3 regions of the Bradyrhizobium sp. USDA 4354 genome follow, and region 3 is predicted to be linked to each of the others. Evidence: riboswitches for the same ligand, from Rfam matches in the RefSeq annotation. Region 3 holds a riboswitch; each other region holds the start of a gene.
The links. A riboswitch is a leader RNA that binds a small molecule or an ion and turns the genes downstream of it on or off. The one in region 3 is predicted to bind cobalamin.
Positions count from the first base shown of each region.

Region 1 (7,921 bases), 3.0 Mb from region 3:
GCGATGGTGGTGGCAATGGCGGTGGATGCCTTTCTGGGCTGGCCGTCATGGCTGTTCGCGCGGATCGGCCATCCCGTCACCTGGCTCGGCCGGTTGATTGCCGCCATCGACTCCGCCTGGAATCGCGCGTCTGATCCGCCGGCATGGCGCCGAGCTGCTGGCGTGGCCGGCGCACTCGTGGTGATTGCGCTCTCCATCGCGCTCGGCTGGGGGCTTCAATCCATGCTTCCCGCAGGTTGGATCGAGATCGTGTTGGTCGGCATCCTGGCCTGGCCGCTGGTGGCGTTGCGCTCGCTGCATGATCATGTGGCTGCTGTCGCGAAGCCGTTGAGCGCCGGCGATACCGCCGCTGCGCGCGAGGCGGTCTCGCGCATCGTCGGTCGCGATCCCGCAGCGCTCGATGAAGCCGGCATCGCGCGCGCGGCGATCGAGAGCCTCGCGGAAAACGCCTCCGACGGGATCATCGCGCCGGTGTTCTGGGGCGCGCTGTTCGGCCTGCCCGGAATCCTCGGCTACAAGGCCATCAACACGCTGGATTCGATGATCGGCCATCGCAGCGAGCGACACGAAGCCTTTGGGTGGGCAGCCGCGCGCATCGACGATGTCGCCAATTTCATACCGGCGCGCCTGACCGGATTCCTGTTCGTGCTGCTGGCACCGAGGCGATCGGAGGCGCTGTCGTGCATGACGCGCGATGCGCGCCGGCATCGTTCGCCGAATGCCGGCTGGCCGGAAGCGGCGATGGCGGGCGCACTTGGCGTACGGCTCAGCGGCCCCCGCATCTATCATGGCAGCGCGACCGACGAGCCCTGGCTGAACGAAGGCGCGCGCGATCCGCGCGCCGCCGACATCGGCGAGGCACTGACCGTCTACCGTCGCGCCATGCTGCTGCTCGCCGGCCTCCTTGCGGTCCTGGCTTTCGCATGAAAGAACGGGGCATGCGCGAACACGGTGGAAATCTCGATCTGGCCCAGCGGCGGTTTGGCGGCCGCGCGGAGGATTGGATCGATCTGTCGACGGGGATCAACCGGCTGCCGTATCCCGTGGGCGAGGTGAGCGCGCGCGCGTGGAGCGCGCTGCCGTCGCGCGCCGAGATCGAGGCGCTGCATCATGCGGCGCGGCACGCCTATCGCACGAGCGCACCGGTTGTTGCGATGAGCGGTGCTCAGGCCGTCATTCAATTGCTGCCGCAACTCGCGACGCCCGGGCGCGCGCGCATCCTCGCGCCGACCTACAATGAATTTGCCGGGGTCCTGTCGGCCGCGGACTGGGAGGTCGAGGAAGTCGGGGAATTCGATGCGCTGGCGGGCGCGGACCTCGCGATCGTTGTCAATCCCAACAATCCCGACGGGCGGTGCCATTCGCGCAAGGATCTGCTCGCGCTGCTGTCACGCGTCGGCCATCTTTTGATCGACGAGAGCTTTGCCGATGCCGATCCGCAGCTGTCGCTTGCACCCGAAGCGGATCGACCAGGACTGTTGATCCTACGGTCGTTCGGAAAGTTTTATGGCTTGGCCGGCCTGCGGCTAGGATTCGCCATTGGTCATGCCGCCGACATCGACGGGCTTGTCGCGATGTCGGGTCCATGGCCCGTTTCGGGCGCGGCGATCGAAATCGGCTGTCGTGCCTTACGCGATGATGCCTGGGCGGAGGCAACGTCGGCGCGGCTCGCACACGACTGTCTTCGTCTCGACGCGATGGCACATTCGCAAGGCTGGCGGCTCATCGGCGGCGCACAGCTGTTTCGTCTTTACCAGACGCCTGACGCGCTTGCTGCTCAAGAGCGGCTCGCGTGCGACCAGATATGGTCGCGCGTGTTCGCGCAACAGCCGACATGGCTGCGGCTCGGGCTTCCCGGCAGCGAAGCCGAATGGGCGCGCCTTGCCGCGGTCCTAGCGCGCTAGCGCGAGCAAGCCTTCGACGTCGAGATGGGTTTCGATGTGATCGGCGAGGGCGTCGAGCGCGCTTTCCACTCTGGCGTGATAGGGCTCTTCGCCCGCGGGAATGTCGAGCTTCGCCAAGAACGCCTTGCGGAAATCGTCCGACGTGAACAGGCCATGCAGATAGCTGCCTTGCACCCGCCCATCCGGCGAGACCGCGCCTTCCGGCCCGCCGTTCAGTTTCGCGAACGGGCGGGCGCAATCGGGGCCCTCGGTGCGACCGATATGGATCTCGTAGGCTTCGATCGGCTGCTCCGTGGCGGCATGCACGGCCACAACCCGCGTCAACGTCTTCTGCGGGCTCATCACTGTCTTCACGTCCAGAAGTCCGAGGCCCGGTGTCTCGCCCGCAGCGCCTTCGATGCCATCGGGATCGGCGACGCTGTGCCCCAGCATCTGATAGCCGCCGCAGAGGCCGAGCACATGACCGCCCCTGCGGTAGTGCGCGAGGAGATCGATGTCCCAGCCTTGCGCGCGCAGGAAGGCGAGATCGCCGCGGGTGGATTTGGAGCCGGGAATGACGACGAGGCGCGCGTCGCCGGGGATCGCGTCGCCCGGACGCACCATCACGAGATCGATGCCCGGCTCGAGCTTGAGCGGATCGAGATCGTCGAAATTGGCGATTCGCGACAGCGCGAGGCAGGCGATCTTGCATTGGCCCGGCTTGCGCGCATCGCGCAGGCCGAGCGCATCCTCGGCGGGCAGCTCGCCGGCGCGCGAAAACCAGGGCAGCACGCCGAGGCCGCGCCAGGACGTCTTCTGCTCGATCAGCCTGTAGCCGTCATCGAACAGCGTGGGGTCGCCGCGGAACTTGTTGATGACGAAGCCCTGGATCATCGCGGCATCGTCGGGGTCGATCACCGTCTTGATGCCGACAAGCTGGGCAATGACGCCGCCGCGGTCGATGTCGCCGACCAGCACGACCGGCACGTTCGCCTTGCGCGCGAAGCCCATATTGGCGATGTCGGCCTTGCGCAAATTCACCTCGGCCGGGCTGCCGGCGCCCTCGACTAGCACGAGATCAGAGCGCGCCTTCAACCGCTCGAAACTTTCGAGCACTGCACCCATCAGCGACGGCTTCATCGCCGCATAGTCTCGCGCACGGGCGGTCGCGATGCGCTTGCCGTGAACGATGACCTGCGCGCCGACATCGGTCTCGGGCTTGAGCAGCACCGGGTTCATGTCGGTGTGCGGCTCGACGCCGGCGGCGAGGGCCTGAAGCGCCTGGGCACGGCCGATCTCGCCGCCGTCGATGGTGACGGCGGCATTGTTCGACATGTTCTGCGGCTTGAACGGGAGCACGCGCAAGTCCCGCCGCGTGAAGGCGCGGGCCAGGCCGGCGACGATGAGCGATTTGCCCACGTCCGAGCCGGCCCCCTGGATCATCAGCGCGCGTGCCATCGTGCCTTCAGAACTCGACGCCGGCCTGAGCCTTGATGCCGGAGCGGAACGGGTGCTTGACCAGCGTCATCTCGGTGACGAGGTCGGCGATCTCGATCAACTCGTCCTTGGCGTTGCGCCCGGTGAGCACGACATGCGTCATCGGCGGCTTCTGCGTCGTGAGGAATTCGACCACCTCGGCGACGTCGAGATAGTCGTAGCGGAGCGCGATGTTGATCTCGTCGAGCACGACCATGCGCAGCCGCTCGTCAAGGATCAGCTCCTTGGCCTTCTCCCAGCCGGCGCGTGCGGCGGCGATGTCGCGGGTGCGGTCCTGCGTCTCCCAGGTGAAGCCTTCGCCCATGGCGTGGAACTGACAGAGATCGCCGAAATGGCCGGTGAGCAGCCGCCGCTCGCCGGTATCCCAGGCGCCCTTGATGAATTGCACCACCGCGCAAGGCAAGCCATGGGCGACGCAGCGGACGATCATGCCGAAAGCGGAGGAGGATTTTCCCTTGCCGGCGCCGGTGTGGACGATGATCAGGCCCTTTTCGCCGCTCTTGGTCGCCATGATCTTGTCGCGGGCGGCCTTCTTCTTCGCCATTTTCTGGGCGTGCCGGGCGTCGGTTTCCTCGGTTGTTTGGGTATCCGGTTCAGGCGTCATCGGTCCCGGTCCTTCGGCTTGACAAGTGGCGGCCACCGGCAAATGGTGGTCCGGCGTTGGTTCCTGTCCTATGACAGGCGAAGAGGGAATGCGATAGGGTCCGAATCGGCAAGATTTGGATCCAAACTGCAGCCGCCCCCGCGACCGTGACCGGAGAGATGCCCGAAGCCACTGATTCCCTTTGGAATCGGGAAGGCGGGGATCGAAGGGCCAAAACCCTGCTCCGCAAGCCGGGAGACCTGCCAGCGCGGACGAGTTTTGGACCGGCGGACGGGGTGTTCCGCGACGGGGAAACGGGCCTTCTGAAGAATGGTCCGTGTGCCTCATCGCCTCCCGCTGTTATCTGGAAGAGGCGATGACCGTCACACTTCACGTCTGCATCACCTGCCGCGCCGGCCAGACGCTCGGCGAGGGCGAGACCACGCCCGGCAAGCGCCTGCATGGTGCGATCGTCGACGCGGGCGTGCCCGACGGCGTCAATGTGGTTCCCGTCGAATGCCTGTCGGCCTGCAGCCAGGGCTGCTCGGTCGCGCTCAGCGCGCCCGGCCGCTGGTCCTATGTCTATGGCCGCCTGTCGGATACGAACGCGCGCGACGTGGTCGCAGGCGCTGCGGCCTATGCCGCTGCGCCGGATGGCATCGTGCCCTGGCGCAGCCGGCCGGAAATATTCCGCAAGCAATCGCTTGCCCGCATTCCCCCCATCCCCGTCGTGCCGGAGGCCGCCGAATGAACTCGCTCGCAAAAGTCCCGGTGACGGTGGTCACCGGTTTTCTCGGCTCCGGCAAGACCACGCTGATCCAGCACCTGCTCAGCAATGCGAACGGCAAGAAGCTCGCGGTGCTCGTCAACGAGTTCGGCAGCGAGGGCGTGGATGGTGAGATCTTGAAGTCCTGCGCCGACGCCAATTGCCCGGAGGAGAACATCGTCGAGCTCGCCAATGGCTGCATCTGCTGCACGGTGGCCGACGATTTCATTCCGACCATGGAGCAATTGCTGGCGCGACCGGTGCGGCCCGATCACATTCTGATCGAGACCTCGGGCCTGGCGCTGCCAAAGCCGCTGCTGAAGGCGTTCGACTGGCCGGAAATCCGCTCGCGCATCACGGTCGATGGGGTGATCGCGCTGGCTGATGCCGAAGCTGTGGCCGCCGGCCGCTTCGCGCCAGATCCGGCGGCTGTCGAAGCGCAGCGCGCGGCGGACGAGAATCTCGACCACGAGACGCCGCTGTCGGAGGTGTTCGAGGACCAGATCGCCTGCGCGGACATCGTGCTGCTGACCAAAGCCGACCTTGCGGGCGTGGCTGGAATCGAAGCCGCCAAGGCGGCGATCAGCGCCGAGATGCCGCGCCGCGTGCCGATGCTGCCCGTGACGGATGGCGCGATCGATGCCCGCGTCATCCTCGGCCTTGGCGCGGCGGCCGAAAATGATCTCGCCGCGCGGCCCTCGCATCATGATGGCGAGGAGGAGCACGAGCACGACGATTTCGCCTCGGTCGTGATCGATCTTCCGGAAGTTGCTGACGTCGATGCGCTGGTCGCTTCCGTGCAGCGTCTGGCGCGCGAGCAAAACGTGCTGCGCGCCAAGGGCTATATCGCAGTCGCGGGCAAGCCGATGCGGTTGTTGCTGCAAGCGGTCGGCGAGCGCGTGCGCCACCAGTTCGACAAGCCCTGGGCCGCGGGTCTCAGGCAGTCAAAGCTCGTCGTGATCGGCGAGCATGGCGACATCGATGAGGCCGCGATCAGGTCAGGATTAGCTATCTGATGCACGTCGTCTTCCGCGAGAGCCGCGGTCTCGAGGAGACCGCGACGCCAAGAGACATCGGCCAGGACCCGGCCGATCTCGTGGTGCTCTCGTATTCGGATTCCGATCTCGCCGCGTTCGCGGCCGGCTGGCGGCGTGGCCAGGGCAGCCTGCCGTCGCTGCGGCTCGCGAATCTTTCCGAGCTCCGCCATCCGCTGTCGGTCGACACCTATGTCGAGCGCACGCTGTCGCAGGCGCGCGGCATCCTGGTGCGCCTGATCGGCGGTGAGTCCTACTGGCCGTACGGGCTCGCAGCCCTGCAACAGCTCGCCAAGGACCGTAACATCGTGCTGGCCGTGCTGCCGGCCGATGGGCGCGATGACCCGCGGCTGGACGCGTATTCGACCTTGCCGGTCTCGACGCTGCGGCGGCTCAAGGTGCTCTGCGACACCGGCGGTCCGGTCGCGGCGCAGGCCGCGATTGCGCAGCTTGCGCTCGCCTCAGGTCTCTACGCTGGCCCGGTCGTTGGCGAGATGAGCGTGCCCGAGATGGGCTTTTATGATCCTGCGCGAGGCGTCATTGCTGCGCCGGTGGGCGACGAGGGGAAGCCGCGCGCGCTGGTGACGTTCTATCGCTCCTATCTCACCGCTGCCGACACCGGCCCCGTGGATGCACTCATCGCGGCATTGCGCGAAGAGGGCTTTGACGCGCATGGCGCGTTCGTCACTTCGCTGAAGGCCGCGGGCGTCGCCGATTGGCTGCGCGCGCATCTTGCGCAAAATCCGGCGGCTGCGATCGTCAATGCGACGGCGTTTTCCGCGGTTGGCGACGACGGCACCACGGCGTTCGATGCCGCATCCTGCCCGGTGTTCCAGGTCGCGCTCTCGACGGCGCGGCGTGAGGACTGGGCGGAATCGCTGCGTGGCCTGTCTCCCGGCGACCTCGCGATGCATGTGGTGCTGCCCGAAGTCGACGGCCGCTTGTTTGCGGGCGTGGTGAGCTTCAAATCGGCCGAGATGCGCGACCCCGATCTGCAATTCTCGCATCTGGCGCACAGGCCCGACGCGGAGCGTGTGAAGGCCGTCGCCGCGCGCGTAGCGGCCTGGCGGCGCCTTGCCGAGACGCCGGCCGGCGAGAAGCGGCTGGCGATCGTGCTGTCGAACTATCCGGGCCGTCCGCACCAGATCGCGCATGCGGTCGGTCTCGATGCGCTTGCCTCGGTCGAAGCCCTGGTATTCGACCTCGCGGAAGTCGGCTTCGAGGTTGCGCCGATCGACGCGCTCGGCGAAACGCTGCTGAAGCAGAATTTGACCTGGGCCGTGGCCGATTATCGCGCGGCGCTCTCGCGCCTGCCGCAATCCTTGCAGGACGATATCGCGCAAGCCTGGGGCGCGGTGGAGAACGATCCGAGCTGCCGCGACGGCGCGTTCCATTTCGCCGCGATCCAATGTGGTCAGTCGATCGTCGCAGTTCAGCCCGAGCGCGGCGATGCGGCCTCGCGCGATGCCGACTATCACGATCTCGCCCGCACGCCGCGCCATGCCTATGTCGCGTTCTATCTCTGGCTCAGGCAGCAGGGCTGTGATGCGGTCGTGCATATGGGTGCGCATGGCACGCTGGAATGGCTGCCCGGCAAATCCGTGGCGCTGTCTTCGTGCTGCTGGCCCGAAGCTTTGATCGGCGATCTCCCCGTGATCTACCCCTTCATCGTCAACGATCCCGGCGAGGCCGCGCAGGCCAAGCGGCGCATCGGTGCGGTCACGCTCGGCCATCTGCCGCCGCCGCTGGAAACGTCTGCGGTGCCGGAAGGCTTGCGCCGGCTGGAGCGGCTGCTCGATGAATATTCGACCGCTGACGGTCTCGATCCCGCCCGCCGCCAGCGGCTGATCGCGGCGATCCGTGATGAGGCGCGTGCCGCTGGTCTCGAAGACGATCTCGGCCTCGACGCCTCAGCCGCGCCGGCCGAAGCCATCCCGCTGATCGACCGCTTCGTCTGCGACCTCAAGGAAAGCCAGTTTGGCGACGGCCTGCATGTGTTCGGCCGTGGCGCTTGCGGCGACGCCGAGCGCGATGCGCTGCGTTCCGCGCTCGCAGGCCAGCGCGTTGCGCCGGGACCGTCGGGCTCGCCCTATCGCGGACGTCAGGACGTGCTGCCGACCGGGCGCAATCTCTTCGCCGTCGATCCACGCGCGGTGCC
Region 1 is NZ_JBSSDC010000001.1:6,623,568-6,631,488, reverse strand. Features, by position in the region: gene cbiB (adenosylcobinamide-phosphate synthase CbiB) at 1-927, shown strand, start outside; gene cobD (threonine-phosphate decarboxylase CobD) at 939-1,904, shown strand; gene ACVIIV_RS30965 (cobyric acid synthase) at 1,893-3,341, opposite strand; gene cobO (cob(I)yrinic acid a,c-diamide adenosyltransferase) at 3,349-3,984, opposite strand; cobalamin riboswitch at 4,025-4,245, shown strand; gene ACVIIV_RS30955 (DUF1636 family protein) at 4,340-4,714, shown strand; gene cobW (cobalamin biosynthesis protein CobW) at 4,711-5,745, shown strand; gene cobN (cobaltochelatase subunit CobN) at 5,745-7,921, shown strand, end outside.
Region 1: it holds a riboswitch for cobalamin, as region 3 does, so the genes downstream of both, ACVIIV_RS30955 (DUF1636 family protein) here and metE (5-methyltetrahydropteroyltriglutamate--homocysteine S-methyltransferase) in region 3, are expected to answer to the same signal.

Region 2 (7,921 bases), 3.0 Mb from region 3:
CGCAGCGATCTCGAGGCCGCCGACGGCACACAGGATCTTTTCGGGCGAGGCTCCGGCGACGCCGTGGCGTGCGATCGCCGCATCGATCACCCGCGCCTTGTGCGCCCGGCCGGCCGCATCGACGCCGGTACCGCTGCCCGCGATCTCCTCGGCGCTCACGCCAAGCAGGCTCGCCGCGATCGCGGCGGATGTCGTGGTGTTGCCGATGCCCATCTCGCCGAAGATCAACAGATCGGGCTGACTGGCCTCGGCGCGCGCCACCGCGCGCTGGCCGGCTTCGAAGGCGAAGGCCAATTCCGCCGGCGTGAGCGCAGCTTCGACGCTGAAATCGCGCGTGCCGGAGCGCGGCTTGTCGGTGACGACGCCCGCCATCTCCCCTGGTGCCAGCGTGCCGGCGTCGACCACCTCCAGGCTCGAGCCAAGCTCGCGCGCCAGCACCGAGATCGCGGCGCCGCCACCCGCAAAGTTCGCCATCATCGCGATGGTCACTTCTTGCGGATAGGCTGACACACCCTGCGCGACGATGCCGTGGTCGCCGGCGAAGATGATGATCGGGACCCGCGAAGCGCGGGGCTGCTCCGTCGCCTGCAAACCTGCAAGCTCGATCGCGAGCTGCTCGAGCCGGCCGAGTGCGCCGGTCGGCTTCGTCAGTTGCGCTTGCCGCGCAATGGCCGCCTCGCGATGGACCGCGGAGACCTCCGGGCAGTTCTGGTAAACCCATTCGGGAAGCATGCTGCCTCACTCAACGCCGGCGCTTGAGAATGTAGCTGTCCATGATCCAGCCATGCCGTTCGCGCGCCTCTTGCCGCAACGCGACGATGCGCGGGCCGATCTCGGCCAGCGCGCCGGACATGATGATCTGGTCGGGCATGCCGAGATAGGCACCCCACCAGATCTGCAAGCCCTCTGGATCCAGCGACTGGAACGCGGTGCCGCCGTCGAGCATCACCACCACGGTATCGACACCTTGCGGCCAGCCGCCGTCGCGCAAGCGCCGCCCCGTCGTGACCAGGAACGGCTCGCCGATGTCGTTGAGCGGCAGTGCATGCGCCGCGCACAGCGCCTGGATCGAGGTGATGCCGGGCACGACTTCGATCGTCGGCAAGGGATCGAGCCGCCGCGCAATGCGCAGCGAGGAGTCATAGAGCGACGGATCGCCCCAGATCAGCAGCGCAACCTTGCCATCGCCTTCGAGGTGCCTCGCGATCGTCTGGGACCAGGCCGCGGCCACCGCATCGTGCCAATCGTCCACGCCCTTGCGGTAGTCCGCCTCGGCTGCATCGCGCACGGGAAGGTCGAATTCGGCAATGCGCGTCGTTTTGTTGGTGAGCACGCCGGCGCAGATCGTGCGCCTGAGATCAGCGAGATCAGACTTCGCAGTCCCCTTGCGCGGGATCAGGACGAGATCGGCCGCGTTGATGGCTTGGATCGCGGCGCGCGTGAGCTGCTCGGGATCGCCGCAACCGATGCCTATCAGGGAGAGCGTGAGCATCGCGAGCGCGACGGGCGGCCATCACGGCCGCCCTTTCGCTTGTCTCTCAGGCCGCGTTGTGCAGGCGCGGGGTGACGAGGCCGGGCGCGGTGACGCCACGCAGCGACTTCGCCAGCGCCAGCACGGCGAGATCCGCGAGCGGCTCGATCACGATCACCAGCGCATAGGACCCGGCAAACGCCGCGATGTTGGCGAGGTTGGTCGCACCGAAGCCGGAGCCGTAGAGCGCCCAGAACGCCACCCAGGCGACGATGCCGGACTGATAGGCGGTCGAGAGCGCCAGCGCCTGGCGGTATTGCAGATCGACGTAGGCCGTATTGCGCGGAATGATCCGGCTCGCCAGCGCCTTAATCGCGAACAGCGGCACCAGCAGCGTGGTGACGTTCATGCCATATTGCGGCAGGTCGGTCGGCACGAACAACACACCCTGGAGCAAGAGGCCGAACGCGAGGCCGAAGGCCGCCGGCGCAGCACCAAACAGCAGGAACAGGGTCGAGCCGAGGATGAAGTGCACCTCGGAGACGCCGACCGGGAAATGCGGCAGGACCTGGAAGAAGGTGAAGACGAGGCCCGTGGTGGCGAGCGTGCGCGCCGCGAACGAGCGGGCGCCCTGCTCGCGCACGGTTTCGGCCGCAAGCTTCAACGCAACACCGCCTGCGGCGATGCCGGTTGCGTAACTCAACACGAGCTTGGCGCCCGTCACGACCTCGGGTTCGATATGCATGGCTCAATTCCTTCCTGCCGTCACACCCGACGGCCTTGGCCTCAAAACGTGCAGGGCCGGTCTCCTGGCTCGCGGTTCACAGGGGTTCTCCGGCCTTCCCGGACCTTGCGGCCCAGTGGCTGATCGGAGCCCCTCACCGCTTACAGTCGCGGGGGCGGCTGGGGTTTTGGACGCCGCAACTGGGTCCGCCCACCCCCATTCCCGATTATGCTCAGGCGCTTTGCGCCGCGTCGAGCACCATGCCTCTCTTGTGTGCCCCTTTCGCCGAGCCGGCGTCAAGGGGCGAACCGCTGCCGGAGCCGTCATGACGGATAATCCCCCGCCAGCGCGCCGAACAGAATCACGGCCGCGGTGGAAGCGGCCCCGCCGCGCGCAAGCTGCTCGGCGAGCTCGGCAATGGTGGTGCGGACCAGCCGTTCGTCAGACCGCCCGAGGGATTCGGCGAACAGCGCCGGGGTGGTTGGGGCAAGCCCATGTTCGATCAATTTTGCGGCAAGCGCCGGAAAGGTGCGCCGGCCCATATAGACCACGGTCGTGGCCTCGGGATCAGCCAGCGCTGCCCAATTCAGGTTCGGCGGCAGCTCGCCAGTCACATCAGCACCGGTGATGAACTGCACCCGGCGAGAGGTATGCCGACGGGTCAGGGGGATGCCGGCCTGGGCGGCGGCGACACAGGCGGACGTGACACCGGGAACGATCTCGTAGCCGATGCCGGCTTCGCGCAACGTTTCCAGCTCCTCCTCGAGCCGGCCGAAAACGCCGGCATCGCCGGACTTGAGCCGCACCACGCGCGCGCCGGTTGCGGCATAATCGACCAAGAGACGGTTGACGTGGTGCTGCTTGGTCGAGGGACGCCCGGCCCGCTTTCCCACCGCGACGAGATTGGCGCCGGGCCGGGCGAGATCGAGGATCGCACCGGAGGCAAGATCGTCATAGAGCACGACATCGGCCTCGCGCAGCCGCGCGGCGCCCTTCACCGTCAGGAGCTCGGGATCGCCGGGGCCGGCGGAGACGAAAGAGACAAAACCGCTCACCGGTCCTCCGCGATTAGATGGAAGAACGTGCCCGTGGCATGGCCTCGGCGCGAGCCGGTCTCGGCAATGACCGTGCCGGTTGCGTCGTGCACGACCGCCAGCGGCGTATCAGGCTGGGCAACGATGGTCGAATAGTGGAACTCGTGGCCGCGCAGGCGCGCGCCGACCTCATGCCCCGGCATCGGTGCAGCCAGTTCGGCAAGACGATAGCCGAGATGCATGCGGCGCTTGGCAAAGCTGGTCTCCAGGCCGAGCAGCCCCGCCATCTCATGACGGACGCCGTCGGCGTCGGTCAAAACGGCGCCCAGCACCATATAACCCCCGCATTCGCCATGCACGGGCCGTGTCTCCGCGAAGCCGCGAAGGCCGCTGCGAAAGCGTGCATTGGCCGCGATCCTGCCGGCATGAAGCTCGGGATAGCCGCCGGGCAGCCAGCACACGTCGGCGCTCGCATCGGGCGCTTCATCGGCCAGCGGCGAGAACGGCACGATCTCGGCGCCCGCCGCGCGCCAGGCCTCCAGCATATGTGGATAGACGAAGGAGAAAGCGGCGTCACGGGCCAGTGCAATGCGTTGGCCGGGCGGCGTCACATTCAGACCGCTCGTCGTCACTTGTGGTGACCAGCTGGCTGCCGATCGCAGCACCGCATTGAGATCGACATGCTCGGCGACAAAACGCGCGGCCTCGTCGATCAGCTTGCCGATCTCGGCCTGCTCCTCGGCCTGCACGAGGCCAAGATGCCGCTTCGGCAGGCTGATCTCGGCATGGCGCGGCAGCGCGCCGAACACGTCAATGCCGGAATCCTTCAGCGCGCGCCGCACGAGATCTTCGTGCCGCGGGCTGGCGACGCGGTTGAGCACGACGCCCGCAAGGCGCACGCCGGCGCGGTAATCACGAAGGCCTGCGGCGATCGCCGCCGCAGTTTGCGCCTGGCCCGACGGATCGATCACCAGAACCACCGGCCAGCCCAGCATCTCCGCAATGTCGGCGGTGGCACCGGTGCCGGAGACGCCACGTGCAGCAACACCGTCGAACAGGCCCATCGAGCCCTCGACGAGCACGATATCGGCGTCCGCACCGCGGCTGACGAGATGCGCGATTGCTCCGCGGTCCATCGCCCAGCTGTCGACGTTGACGGAGGCGCGCCCCGTGGCGGCGGCGTGGAACGCCGGATCGATGTAGTCGGGTCCGCTCTTGAAGCACTGCACGTTGAGGCCGCGATTGCGCCAGGAGCGGGCGAGCGCCAGCGTCAGCGTGGTCTTGCCGACGCCGGAAGCAGGTGCGGAGATGACGAGGCCGGCCGCCATCACGATGCCTCCGGAAAGCGCGGCTCGGCGCCGACCGGCCGGTAACGGCGATCATAGTCGGCGGCATAGAGGCGGCTCTCGTCAAAATCGGCCGCGCCAAGCGTCTTGCCGACCAGGATCAGCGCGGTCCGCTCCATCTCGCTGCCCACAGCAGCATCGAGCGTGCCGAGCGTCGCGCGCACGATACGCTGCTCCGGCCAGCTCGCGCGCCAGACGATCGCGACCGGACAGTCCGCACCGTAATGGGGCGTGAGCTCGGCGACGACTTGGCCGAGCAGATGGATCGAGAGATGGATTGCGAGCACCGCGCCGGTCGCGGCGAAGGCGGCGAGCGTCTCGCCCTCGGGCATCGCGCTGGCGCGGCCCGGCGTGCGCGTCAGCACGACCGTCTGAGCAAGGCCGGGCAGCGTCAGCTCGGTTTCCAACACTGCCGCAGCGGCAGAGAAGGACGGCACTCCAGGCGTCACCGTGAAAGGGATACCGAGCGCGCGCAGACGGCGGAGCTGCTCGCCCATCGCCGACCAGATCGAAAGGTCGCCGGAATGCAGCCGCGCGACGTCCTTGCCCTCGACATGCGCCGCAGCGATCTCCGCGATGATCTCGTCGAGCGACAACGGCGCGGTGTTGACGATGCGCGCGCCGGGCGGGCAATGCGCCAGCACGCCCGTTGGCACCAGCGAGCCGGCATAGAGGCAGACCGGACAAGCGGCGATCAGGTCGCGGCCACGCAGCGTCAGCAAATCGGGAGCGCCCGGCCCGGCGCCGATGAAATGCACCGTCATGCGCCGTCTCCCTCCGCAATCGCCGCGGTCGCAGTGCGATCCTGCGAAACCACACGTGTTGCAAGCAATCGCGCGCGCGGGCCGGCAGCGGCAAGCGCCGCTGCTTCGGCCACCGATCCCGTGCCGAACTTTTCTGTGACGAGATTCGACTTCGTGAGCGTGTCGATACCTGCCAGCATATCGGCCGGAACAGCCCTGATGGGCACACCACACTCTCGTGCGAGTTGCTTCAGCGCGTCGGTGTCGGCTTTGTCGCTGACAGTTGCCACCGCCGCAAGCCCTTCGGTACCGCCGGCCGCCAAAAGCGCTTCGCGCAGCGAAGCCAGCGTCACATCCTGTCTGAATCCGAGCCCGGCGACCTTCATCGGACCACACTCCATTGCACCACGGCCCGTGCGGTCTCCCAGGACCGGTAACGGCCGAGCGGAGCGGCATGTGCGATCTCGACCCGCATCAGCTCGCCGCCGTGGCGCTGGTGCAACTCGCCGAGCAGCGCTTCCGTTTCCAGCGTGACTGAATGTGCAACGAGACGCGCTCCAGGTGCGAGGCGCGACCAGATCGCATCAAACAACGCGTTGTCGAGACCACCGCCAATGAAGACGGCATCCGGCAGTTCTAACCCGGCAAGAGCTTCAGGTGCCCTCCCCGTGGCGGCTGTGACCCGATGCGCCAGACCGAACGCGGCGGCATTCTTGCGAACGTTCGCGGCGCGATCCTCGCGCGCTTCGAATGCAATCGCCTTCCCGCCGCACAGCGCCCACTCCACCGAGATCGAACCCGAGCCCGCGCCGACGTCCCACAGCCGTTCGCCGGGCCGCGGTGCCAGCGCCGACAAGGCGAGCGCGCGCACCGGCCGCTTGGTGATCTGGCCGTCGTGGACGAAGAGATCGTCTGAAAGACCCGAACTGCGGGGAATGCCCTGTGTTCCCCTCGCCAACACCGCCACCGCGACGAGATCAGCGGCGACCTTTTCGGCAAACAGGTCGACGCGATGCTGGTCAGTGTATTCCCGTGGCCCGCCAAGCGCCTCGAGCGTCCACATCAGTGACGCGCCCCATCCGCGCTCGGTCAGCCATTTCGCGAGATCGCCGACCGCCGCTGCGTCGCGCATCAGGCAGATAATGTGCGCATCTCGCACCAAATGCGGCACCAGACGCTCGAACGGCGCCGCATGGAGGCCGATGCACCTCGTGGCCTCCAGTCGCCAGCCCAAGCGCGCGGCCGCAAGCGAGAAGGTCGACGGCGCGGGATGCGCGATCCATTCGTCGCTGCCGAGCTTCTCGGCGAGTGCAGCGCCGGCGCCGTGCCAGAACGGATCGCCGGAGGCGAGCACCACCGTCGGTCGGTCGCGGCGGCTCAGCACGACATTGGCATCGAACGGCACCGGCCACGGCCGGCCGCGGCTGCCAACCTCCGCAAGAGCGAGATGGCGCTCACCGCCGAAGACGGTTTCAGCCTTGGCGAGCGCCTTTCGGCTTGCCTCGGACAGCCCAGCAAGGCCATCTTCGCCGATACCGATGATGGTCAGCCAGGGATCAGTCATGATTCGCGCCCTCATTCTGGGCGGAACGGCCGATGCGAGCCTCCTCGCCGCGGAGTTCGCGCGCGCCGGGATTGACGCCGTCTATTCCTATGGCGGCCGCACCCGCGCGCCCGCCGATCAGCCGCTGCCGACCCGCATCGGCGGCTTCGGCGGCGCGAGCGGCCTTGCCGACTACATTCGTCGTGAAGCCATCACGCATGTGGTCGACGCAACGCATCCGTTCGCCGCCGAGATGAGCCGCAATGCCGTCGCCGCTTGCGCGGAGACGGGCGCGCCGCTGATTGCGCTGGAGCGCGCGCCCTGGGCCAAAACGCCCAACGACAACTGGATCGAGGTCGTCGACGTCAACGCCGCCGTCGCCGCGCTGCCCGAGGCGCCGGCAAAAGTGTTCCTCGCCATCGGCCGCCAGCACACCGCGCCGTTCGCGATGAAGCCGCAGCATGGCTACACGCTGCGCTTCGTCGATCCACCCGAAGCGCCACTGCCCTTCGCGGCCGATGTGATCGTGTCGCGTGGCCCCTTCACCCTCGACGGAGAGCTGGAGATGATGCGCACGCGCGGCATCGCCTTGATCGTCGCCCGCAATTCCGGCGGCGACGGCGCACGCGCCAAGATCGACGCGGCCCGCAGGCTCGGCCTGCCCGTGATCATGATCTCGCGGCCGCAACTGCCCGAGCGGTTGCGGGTCGAAAGCGTCGCCGAAGTGATGCAGTGGCTCGGTCATCGGACCTGCCTCGGCGCATAGACCCAGCGACCGACGCGGCGCGTCTGCGAATTGCCGACGATCACCAGCGTGCGCATGTCGGCCATCTCGGGTGTCGCTTCGTTCAGCGTCACTATCTCGATCTTTTCATCAGCCGCGCTGATCGCGCGCGCCAAGATCACGAGTCGCTCGCCGCAACCGGCGTCTCGAAGCACCGCAAGCGCGCGGCCAAAACCCTCCAGCCGGCTCGCCGAGCGCGGATTGTACATCGCGATGGCAAAATCGGCTTCCGCCGCGAGGCGGAGGCGTTTCTCGATCACTGCCCACGGCTTGAGG
Region 2 is NZ_JBSSDC010000001.1:6,611,640-6,619,560, forward strand. Features, by position in the region: gene cobT (nicotinate-nucleotide--dimethylbenzimidazole phosphoribosyltransferase) at 1-732, opposite strand, end outside; gene cobF (precorrin-6A synthase (deacetylating)) at 743-1,492, opposite strand; gene ACVIIV_RS30890 (energy-coupling factor ABC transporter permease) at 1,539-2,216, opposite strand; cobalamin riboswitch at 2,254-2,473, opposite strand; gene cobA (uroporphyrinogen-III C-methyltransferase) at 2,519-3,250, opposite strand; gene ACVIIV_RS30900 (cobyrinate a,c-diamide synthase) at 3,247-4,557, opposite strand; gene cobM (precorrin-4 C(11)-methyltransferase) at 4,557-5,339, opposite strand; gene ACVIIV_RS30910 (cobalamin biosynthesis protein) at 5,336-5,704, opposite strand; gene cbiE (precorrin-6y C5,15-methyltransferase (decarboxylating) subunit CbiE) at 5,701-6,882, opposite strand; gene ACVIIV_RS30920 (cobalt-precorrin-6A reductase) at 6,881-7,627, shown strand; gene cobJ (precorrin-3B C(17)-methyltransferase) at 7,603-7,921, opposite strand, start outside.
Region 2: it holds a riboswitch for cobalamin, as region 3 does, so the genes downstream of both, ACVIIV_RS30890 (energy-coupling factor ABC transporter permease) here and metE (5-methyltetrahydropteroyltriglutamate--homocysteine S-methyltransferase) in region 3, are expected to answer to the same signal.

Region 3 (7,921 bases):
TTGTCGACAAGATCCAGATCCAGAAGGTCGCGCTAGACCTGATACGCAATGCAATCGAGGCCATGGCTTCCTGCCCGCGCCGCGAAGTTGCTGTCAACAGGTTCACCGTTGCTGATAAGGGCCCCGGCATCAGCGCTGATATCGGCGACCGACTGTTCCAGCCCTTTGTCACGACTGAAAGGCATGGCAATGGGCGTGGGCTATCAATCTGCCGGACGATCATCGAGTCACATGGCGGCCACATCGTCGCGCAAGCAAATCCGGGTGGCAGCGCGATCCTTTAGTCACCGCGCCATGTGCGGAGCTTAGAGAAGAGACAGCATGATTGGGCGGCGCATTCTTGTGATCGACGATGACGCCGCAATGCGGGACTCGCTCGCGTTTCTTCTTGATGTTAACGGCTTCTACGTAGCAACCTATGAGACGGCGACCGCGTTTCTTAATGACGTCGCGAGCGGTCCAGTTGATTGCATTGTGTCAGACATCCGTATGCCGGGTATGAGCGGTCTCGAACTAGTCAGTAAAGTGAAGGCCAATCGCGTCAACTGCCCCGTCGTCCTAATAACCGGCCATAGCGACGTATCGCTCGCAGTCGAAGCGATGAAAGCGGGTGCGGCCGACTTCCTCGAGAAGCCGTTCGTGGAGGAGGTGCTATTGCGTGCGATCAATAGTGCTTTGGAAGCGCGGCCAACAAAACCAGCCGATGACGCAGCGAAACTCCAGGCGGAAGCCCGCCTCGGGGGCCTCTCGTCGCGCGAGCGTGACGTCCTGCAGGGACTATTAGCTGGCAAGATTAACAAGGTGATCGCCCAAGATCTCGGCATCAGTCCCCGGACAGTCGAGGTTTACCGTGCAAACCTCATGGCCAAGACCAATGTCCGCAGCATGTCCGAGTTGACGCGGATCGCCATTACCGCTGGACTCTAGCACCAGCGCAAATGGCGCGAATGGCTTATTCATGCTTCAAGCTGCGCAGTCCAGACGACGAACGGACCGTTTTCAGGCGCACCGCACCGGGCGGGTCATGTTTTCGGTGTCGGCTACCGATCATCACACGCTGCTGGTTTCTTGAATCACGACGGCACATGAAGCAGCTCAATTACGTCGGCCCACATTTGTGCTCCGATGGACAGCAGGTCTGTCACCCCGGAGAACGGGCGCTACTACAGCGTAGCGCATGATCGTCAAGCGCGTCGACCATGTCGGCCAGCGTACATCGATAGGGATGCCGTCAATATCCGCCTGGTCACCTCCGCGGCCGACCGATGCTGACGGGGATCAGAGCCAAGGCGCCGAACAAGACTTCCTGCGGAAGCCGAAAGTGGCGGTGGACGACAACTTTTCGGCTGGCTGGATCTCTTCACGGGTGCGGCCATGCGCTTCCGACTGTCTCCATGGAGGCGGCCGACGAAGCCAGCATGCAGCCTTCTAATCCGATTTGGACATGTTTGAGCAAACAAGGGGCCGCGCCGTCCCCATTCAAGACGCCCTGCATGGCACTTACGTGTAAATACTTAGGGACTTCTACCTAAGGAAAACATCCAAATTCTCGAGTTCGTCAGGAGCAGCCAATCTACGTCCCATCGACGTCCGCAAGATAGGGTCCGCCATGCACGCCCAGGCCGCCAGTTTTACCGAGCCGTTATCCGACCAGCGTCTTGCGCGGGCAACCTCAACACTTCGGCTAAATTGATTTACGCCAGCTCAAATTCAAAGCGCGCTACTTTTTTGCGTCGAACAGCGCGGAATATTGCGGCGCAGCGAAGGACACCGAATTCGGCTTGGGCGATCTTGCAAGTGGCAGAAACGCTTCCGGCCTACATTGTGCCTCCAGGAGCACCGCAATGATCATCGATCTTTTGCTTCGAGAGCATCGCAACATTGATCTGCTTCTGGCCGCTCTTCAACGCGAATTGGAGATCTTTGAGAGAGGGATCCGTCCCGATTATGAGGTCGTTCGCGCGATTATCAGCTATTTCGAGGTTTACCCCGAGCTGTACCATCATCCACAGGAAGACTTGATTTTTTCCAAGCTCAAGGCTCGCGATCCGGATGCAGCTGCAATCGTCGGCGATCTCGCGCTTGAACACCAGGAAGTCATCGACCGTTTGCACCACTTCGCGCGAGCTATTGACGCCATCCTCGCGGATCGTGAACTCTTTCGGCAAGACGTCGGCAATATCATACGCGACTTTATAGTACGCGAGCGGCGCCACATGATGTGGGAAGAACGAGATTTCTTTCCGGCCGCACTGAAGGCTCTCTCGGCACAGGAATGGACCGAAATCGCTTCCGCCGTCACCGATCATGGAGATCCGCTGTTCAGCGAGACAGCGGCAGCCACTTCCGATGCGCTAAGAGCGCATATTCTGCAATTGGAGCAAGAAGCTGAGGCAGAGCGGAGCTCGGTCGCGTTTTCGTCCGCGAGCAACCCGTGATACGGCGCCCAGACGGAGGGGCCGTATTGACCGCTGCCGTTTCACAGTAGGAATTAGACCTCATGCTCATCCTTTCGAAATGAAAATGGGGGTGTTCGCGGGCACGTAGGCTGCCGTACCGCCAAATGGCTTCTGCGCACTATCATCGCTTCCTCGACCACCGGTGCAAACGGCATGGCCGAGCCTTCCTGAGCTCTGGCTCCGGCACGTTCCACAATGTGACCGTCGCAAGTCTGGTAGTTGCGCAGTGACATTGCGCGAAACGGATGCCTCTCATGTCCGCCGACCCATAAGGACGGACGATTGCGGCCGCGCGGGTGCGGCGAAGCACTCCCACTCCTTCCCAGCCGGCTGAATGATCGTACCGTAGCCGGTTCGACCCACAGCACGCCAACTACGAGGCACTGCTCGCCCGGGTACGTTTAGGACGAACGGCAAGGCGCTGGAAGTACGGTCTAACTCTGCGCCGAGCCGAGTCGTGTCGGATCCGAGATCGCCATCACTCAACTGGCCTATGTTGAGGGCAGGGCCACGCTCACGGCTGAAGAGCACCCTATCGGCAGCAGTGCCATCTTCAAGCTCGTGACATCCTCCGCGTGGTCCGCTCATAGACTCTCAAACAGAGGCCCAAGCCGAAACCGACTATTGTTTGGAACCGGTCGACCAAGGACTGCCTTAAGCAGGTCCAAATCAATAGCAACCGCTCATGCATTGTCTACGCTTGCGAGATCCTTGGAGCCGGGTTTTTCGTATCGTCGCGCTGATCGCGCATAAGGTTTCCAGGCAGGAAAGCACACCGAGTTTGCGGCTCGTGCCCTGCGGTGACCGCCCGGCATCACCGTCCCTCGTCGCGGTCGTAATCGTTGCCGACGTGCTCTTGAGCGACAAACCTTAGTGTATATTCATAAACCTCAGGCTATACGGCCGCATACCACGGCATAATTGAGCTACGCTGAGCTTGTGCTTCAATTGGGCTCAGATTTTCGGCGAATGTCCTTGCCGTGATCGAACCGGCGGTTGTCCTCTCTTCCGCCGATGGAAGTCCGCGCGATGCGTCAGCGTCGCTCCTCCCAGACTTTCGCCCGGCCCGCGAAGCGGGGCCGGGCTTTTTTTGTGTTCCCAAACGCTCCATCGATTATCGAGAGCGCAAATGACCGCAAGAGGATCAGCTTTGTCGAGAAGAGAGCCAAGCCCGGATCAACGGCCTCGCGGATCGAATGCAGCCCGCAGTTGGCGGGCGGCAGCGACCATGTTCGCTAGCGCCGGCCGAACCTCCTCCCATTTGCGCGTCTTCAGGCCGCAGTCCGGATTGACCCAGAGCTGCGTATCCTGCAGCCGGGTCCGAGCCAACGCCATCAGCTCCTTCATTTCGCTGGTCTCGGGAACGCGTGGAGAGTGGATGTCGTACACGCCCGGCCCGATCTGATTTGGATACTCGTAGTTCCTGAACGCGTCGAGTAGTTCCATTTTCGAGCGCGACGTCTCGATCGAGATGACATCTGCGTCCATTGCAGCGATCGCACCGATGATGTCGTTGAACTCCGAGTAGCACATATGTGTGTGAATTTGCGTTTCATCGGCGACGCCCGATGAGCAGATGCTGAAGCAATCCACGGCCCAGTCGAGATAGGCCGTCCAATCCGATCGACGCAACGGCATTCCTTCGCGCAGTGCGGCTTCGTCGATCTGGATCATTGTCGCACCAGCATTCTCGAGATCGCGAACTTCGTCTCGGATCGCGAGCGCAATCTGGCGGCAGACCTCGCTTCTGGGAATATCATCGCGAACAAAGGACCAGTTCAAGATCGTCACCGGTCCGGTCAACATCGCCTTCATCGGCTTCCTCGTTAGTGATTGCGCGTAGCGCCACCAGTCCACCGTGATAGGCCTCGGCCGCACTACATCGCCAAACAGGATCGGTGGCCTGACGCAGCGCGAGCCGTAGGACTGCACCCATCCGTTCCTGGTAAATGCGAAGCCGGCGAGTTGCTCGCCGAAGTACTGCACCATGTCATTGCGCTCGAACTCGCCGTGCACGAGGACGTCGAGACCGATGTCCTCCTGCCAACGTACGGCGCGCGCAGTCTCCTCCTTGAGGAACCTGTCGTATTGCTCGTCACTTATCGCGCCTCGCGCATGCGCCGCACGGGCATTCCGGACCTCTGTGGTCTGCGGAAACGATCCGATGGTCGTGGTAGGAAAAGCCGGTAGTCCGAAACGGTTGCTTTGGATCTCGGCACGACGGGCAAATGGGCTGGCGCGCCGACGCATGGTCTGATCGATCGCTTTCATCCGTACAGCGACATTGGCATCACGGATTTTCGGCGAAGACCGGCGGCCACTCGCGGCACATTCCGACTCGGCAAGAGATAGCGCAACATTCTGGTCGCCTGCGAGTGCCCGCGCCAGGATCGTAAGCTCCCGCATCTTCTGGACCGCGAAAGAAAGCCAGCTCTTGACGTCGGAAGCGAGCCCGGTTTCGAGTTCAACATCGACCGGCACATGAAGCAGCGAGCAGGATGGAGCAATCTGTACACGATCCTTGCCGAGCTTCTCAATCGCGGGTTCGAGCCGCTGGCGCAGCGACGACAAATTCGACCGCCATACATTCCGGCCGTCGACGACACCGAGCGACATGACGAGATCACTTCGGCCGCCAGCGATGATCTGGTCCAACAACTGTGGCGCTCGAACCAGATCGAGGTGCAGTCCGGCAACCGGCAGGCTCAAGGCGGTGTCCAAATTGTCCCCGAGCTCGCCGAAATAGCTGGCAACTAAGATCTTGATGGCCGGCCCCTCCTTGGTGAGCCGGTCATAGGCATGTCGCAACGATTGTCGCGCCCTCTCATCCAGATCAAGAACCAGGCAGGGTTCGTCGAACTGAACCCAATTTGCCCCACGTCTGGCCAATTCCTGCAGAACCTCGATATAGGCCGGTATCAGTTCATCCAGTAATGAGAGTGGCTGGAACGCAGGATCGGGACTCTTGCCGAGCTTTAGGAATGTGACCGGCCCGATCAGGACAGGGCGGGTCTGAAAGCCAAGGGCCTTGGCTTCGTCATACTCCTCGATCGGCTTGCGAGAGCATAGCCTAAAAGTCTGTCCCCTGTGAAACTCGGGGACCATGTAGTGGTAGTTGGTGTCGAACCACTTGGTCATCTCCTGCGCGGGTGCGCCAAATCCGCGCGGTCCGTGACCGCAACTCGCATCCTGATCGTCGCATTGTGATCCGCGGGCCATAGCGAAGTACGTCTTGAGCGAAATGGATTCGGCGTTCGAGGCGTAGATCTCCGGGATGGCGCCAACCATGAAACTTGTGTCGAGCACCTGGTCATACAGCGAGAAATCGTTCGATGGAATGACCGTGACTCCGATAGATCTCTGACGAGCCCAGTTCGCGGCACGCAGGCCAGCTGCGTCCTCGAGCAACTGCTGTTCGCTGCTTTTTCCGGCCCAATAGCTTTCTAGAGCGAGTTTGAGCTCGCGCCTTGGACCGATGCGTGGCGTTCCGAGCGTGGCAACCGGAAGGGAGAGAAGAGACATAGCGTTAACCCCATGTTGGGGGCAAAGGCCAGGGCGGACGCAGGCAGGGGAAGTCGCGCGGTGCGACGGCTGCTTGGCGCACCACCGGGACACCCCGCCCGTGGACGAATATATTGTCGGGGCAGGTCTCCTGGCTCGCGGTTCATCGCTGCTGTCCGGCCTTCCCGAAGCCGCGCAGGCTTCAGTGACATCGTTGGACAGCGGCTCGCCGCTCACAGTTGCGGGGGCAGCGCCGGCATTTTCACCGGCTTCCCTCTTAGCTCCGGATCAAGTGGAAACCGGAGAACCTCGACGACTTGGATTATCGGCAAGAGAAGTCTTCCGTCAACCTCTCAGATTATGTCTCAAGCTGATGCTGCGAGATCTGCTACGCGAATGATCGTGCATCTCTATCGTTGAGACGATGTAGAAGCGCTCTCCAATCAGCGATATCGGAATGACCATCGCAGCTGCCCGCGGGCCGCACGCCAGATCGAAGGGACAAACGCGGCTTGCGCGGTCGGGACTGCTGGCTCGAGCTGAACGCATTTGATGCGAGTCCCGGCTTCCCAACGGTTCTTGAGTACGTCCGCCATTCAGCCCCCCTTCTCGACCAACAGGATCCGTGTTGAATAAGCCCAAGACACCTGCCGAAAGCCAGCAACATACCCGGCGAGCACGTGATTTGCGGGGCCAGCCAGACCTCAAATGCTCGGCGGTGAAGATCGGCTTTCGCGTCGTTGGGCATCGAGTGCAAAGCTCAGCTGGCTGAGGCTGCTCTCGACTTCCGGAGCGCCGCATGTCGCGAAAGGAGCGCCAATCGCGCCGTGGCCCCTTGGCCGTAAGTGCCAAAAGGCATGGCAGAGATCGAAAACCCACATTCCGACAACGATAGCGAACCAAACGATTCAATGGCGGCAAACGTGCTCCCAATTCTCATTAGGAACTCGGCGCCGAGGCATTCCCCTGCGCCGTCGAATATCCAGTGCGTGACGAGGATGCATAAGCCGCGCTGGAAAGGCTGAACGGAAACATCGAAACGTGCGCAAGTCGGAAAGTCGACAAAGCGGACACAAAACCGGTGCGAATTGCCGTCTATTGCGTGGCACGAAGAATGCAGGTCCTCGGCATGCCCAGTCCCTCCTGCTGGGCATGTCCAGCACAGCAAATTGAGGCTGTCGTTGGCAGTGAAGTTAGCGGCGCGTGACATAGAGGGGAGCGCCTGCTCGCACGGGACACCGTCGGTCTCCCCGTCGCGTCGCCGCTAACTTCTTGCGCTCGCGCATAACAGGTTGAAGGTTGCTCGCTTTGGAATGACGTGTGGATGAAACCAGATAGGCTGACAGTTATGAGGAAAATGTCTGCAAGACGCGCGTTATGGTTTTGTCTCTGTCAATCCCTGATCTGCTTGGCCGGGCTGGCTCCGACGAGCAACAGTGTTCGCGCCAACGAGAGCCCCCTTATCGAAAGATTCAAGTCGACGTGGCGAGCGCAAGACGGCGAGACAATAGATGAAATTATCTCCAAGGTCTCGAAGGTGGCACAGTTCGTCCCGCGAATGTGGGGCGTCGCTGAACTTGACCAAAATGACCATGTGCTCATTTGGTGGGCCAGGCACCGAGATGAGACATTAGGCGAACAGAAGGTTATCGCCTGGAAGATCGCGCACGACGGCACGTTTCAACTTGCGTCGACTTATGCAAAGCCGATGGAATTGGGCTGGCGCGCCCTGGCGCTCTCGTTGATCGCCAGTGAAGTCAAGGATGGCGAAAGGGACGCAAATCTTCGCTTTCTGCATGATCCGAGCAACTTCAACTTTGTGACGACCACGCAAGGCCGGCTCGGCGATCTTCTGCGGCAGGGCCGCTGCACTATCGTTGAACCTGTTGGAGTGGACTACTTGCCGAAGCAGAATGACAAACCGACCGAGAAAGGTGATCTGTGGCGCGTTTTGCTTTTGG
Region 3 is NZ_JBSSDC010000001.1:3,614,820-3,622,740, reverse strand. Features, by position in the region: gene ACVIIV_RS16670 (ATP-binding protein) at 1-284, shown strand, start outside; gene fixJ (response regulator FixJ) at 322-927, shown strand; gene ACVIIV_RS16660 (hemerythrin domain-containing protein) at 1,845-2,438, shown strand; gene metE (5-methyltetrahydropteroyltriglutamate--homocysteine S-methyltransferase) at 3,636-5,981, opposite strand; cobalamin riboswitch at 6,085-6,287, opposite strand; gene ACVIIV_RS16650 (nodulate formation efficiency C protein) at 7,498-7,921, shown strand, end outside.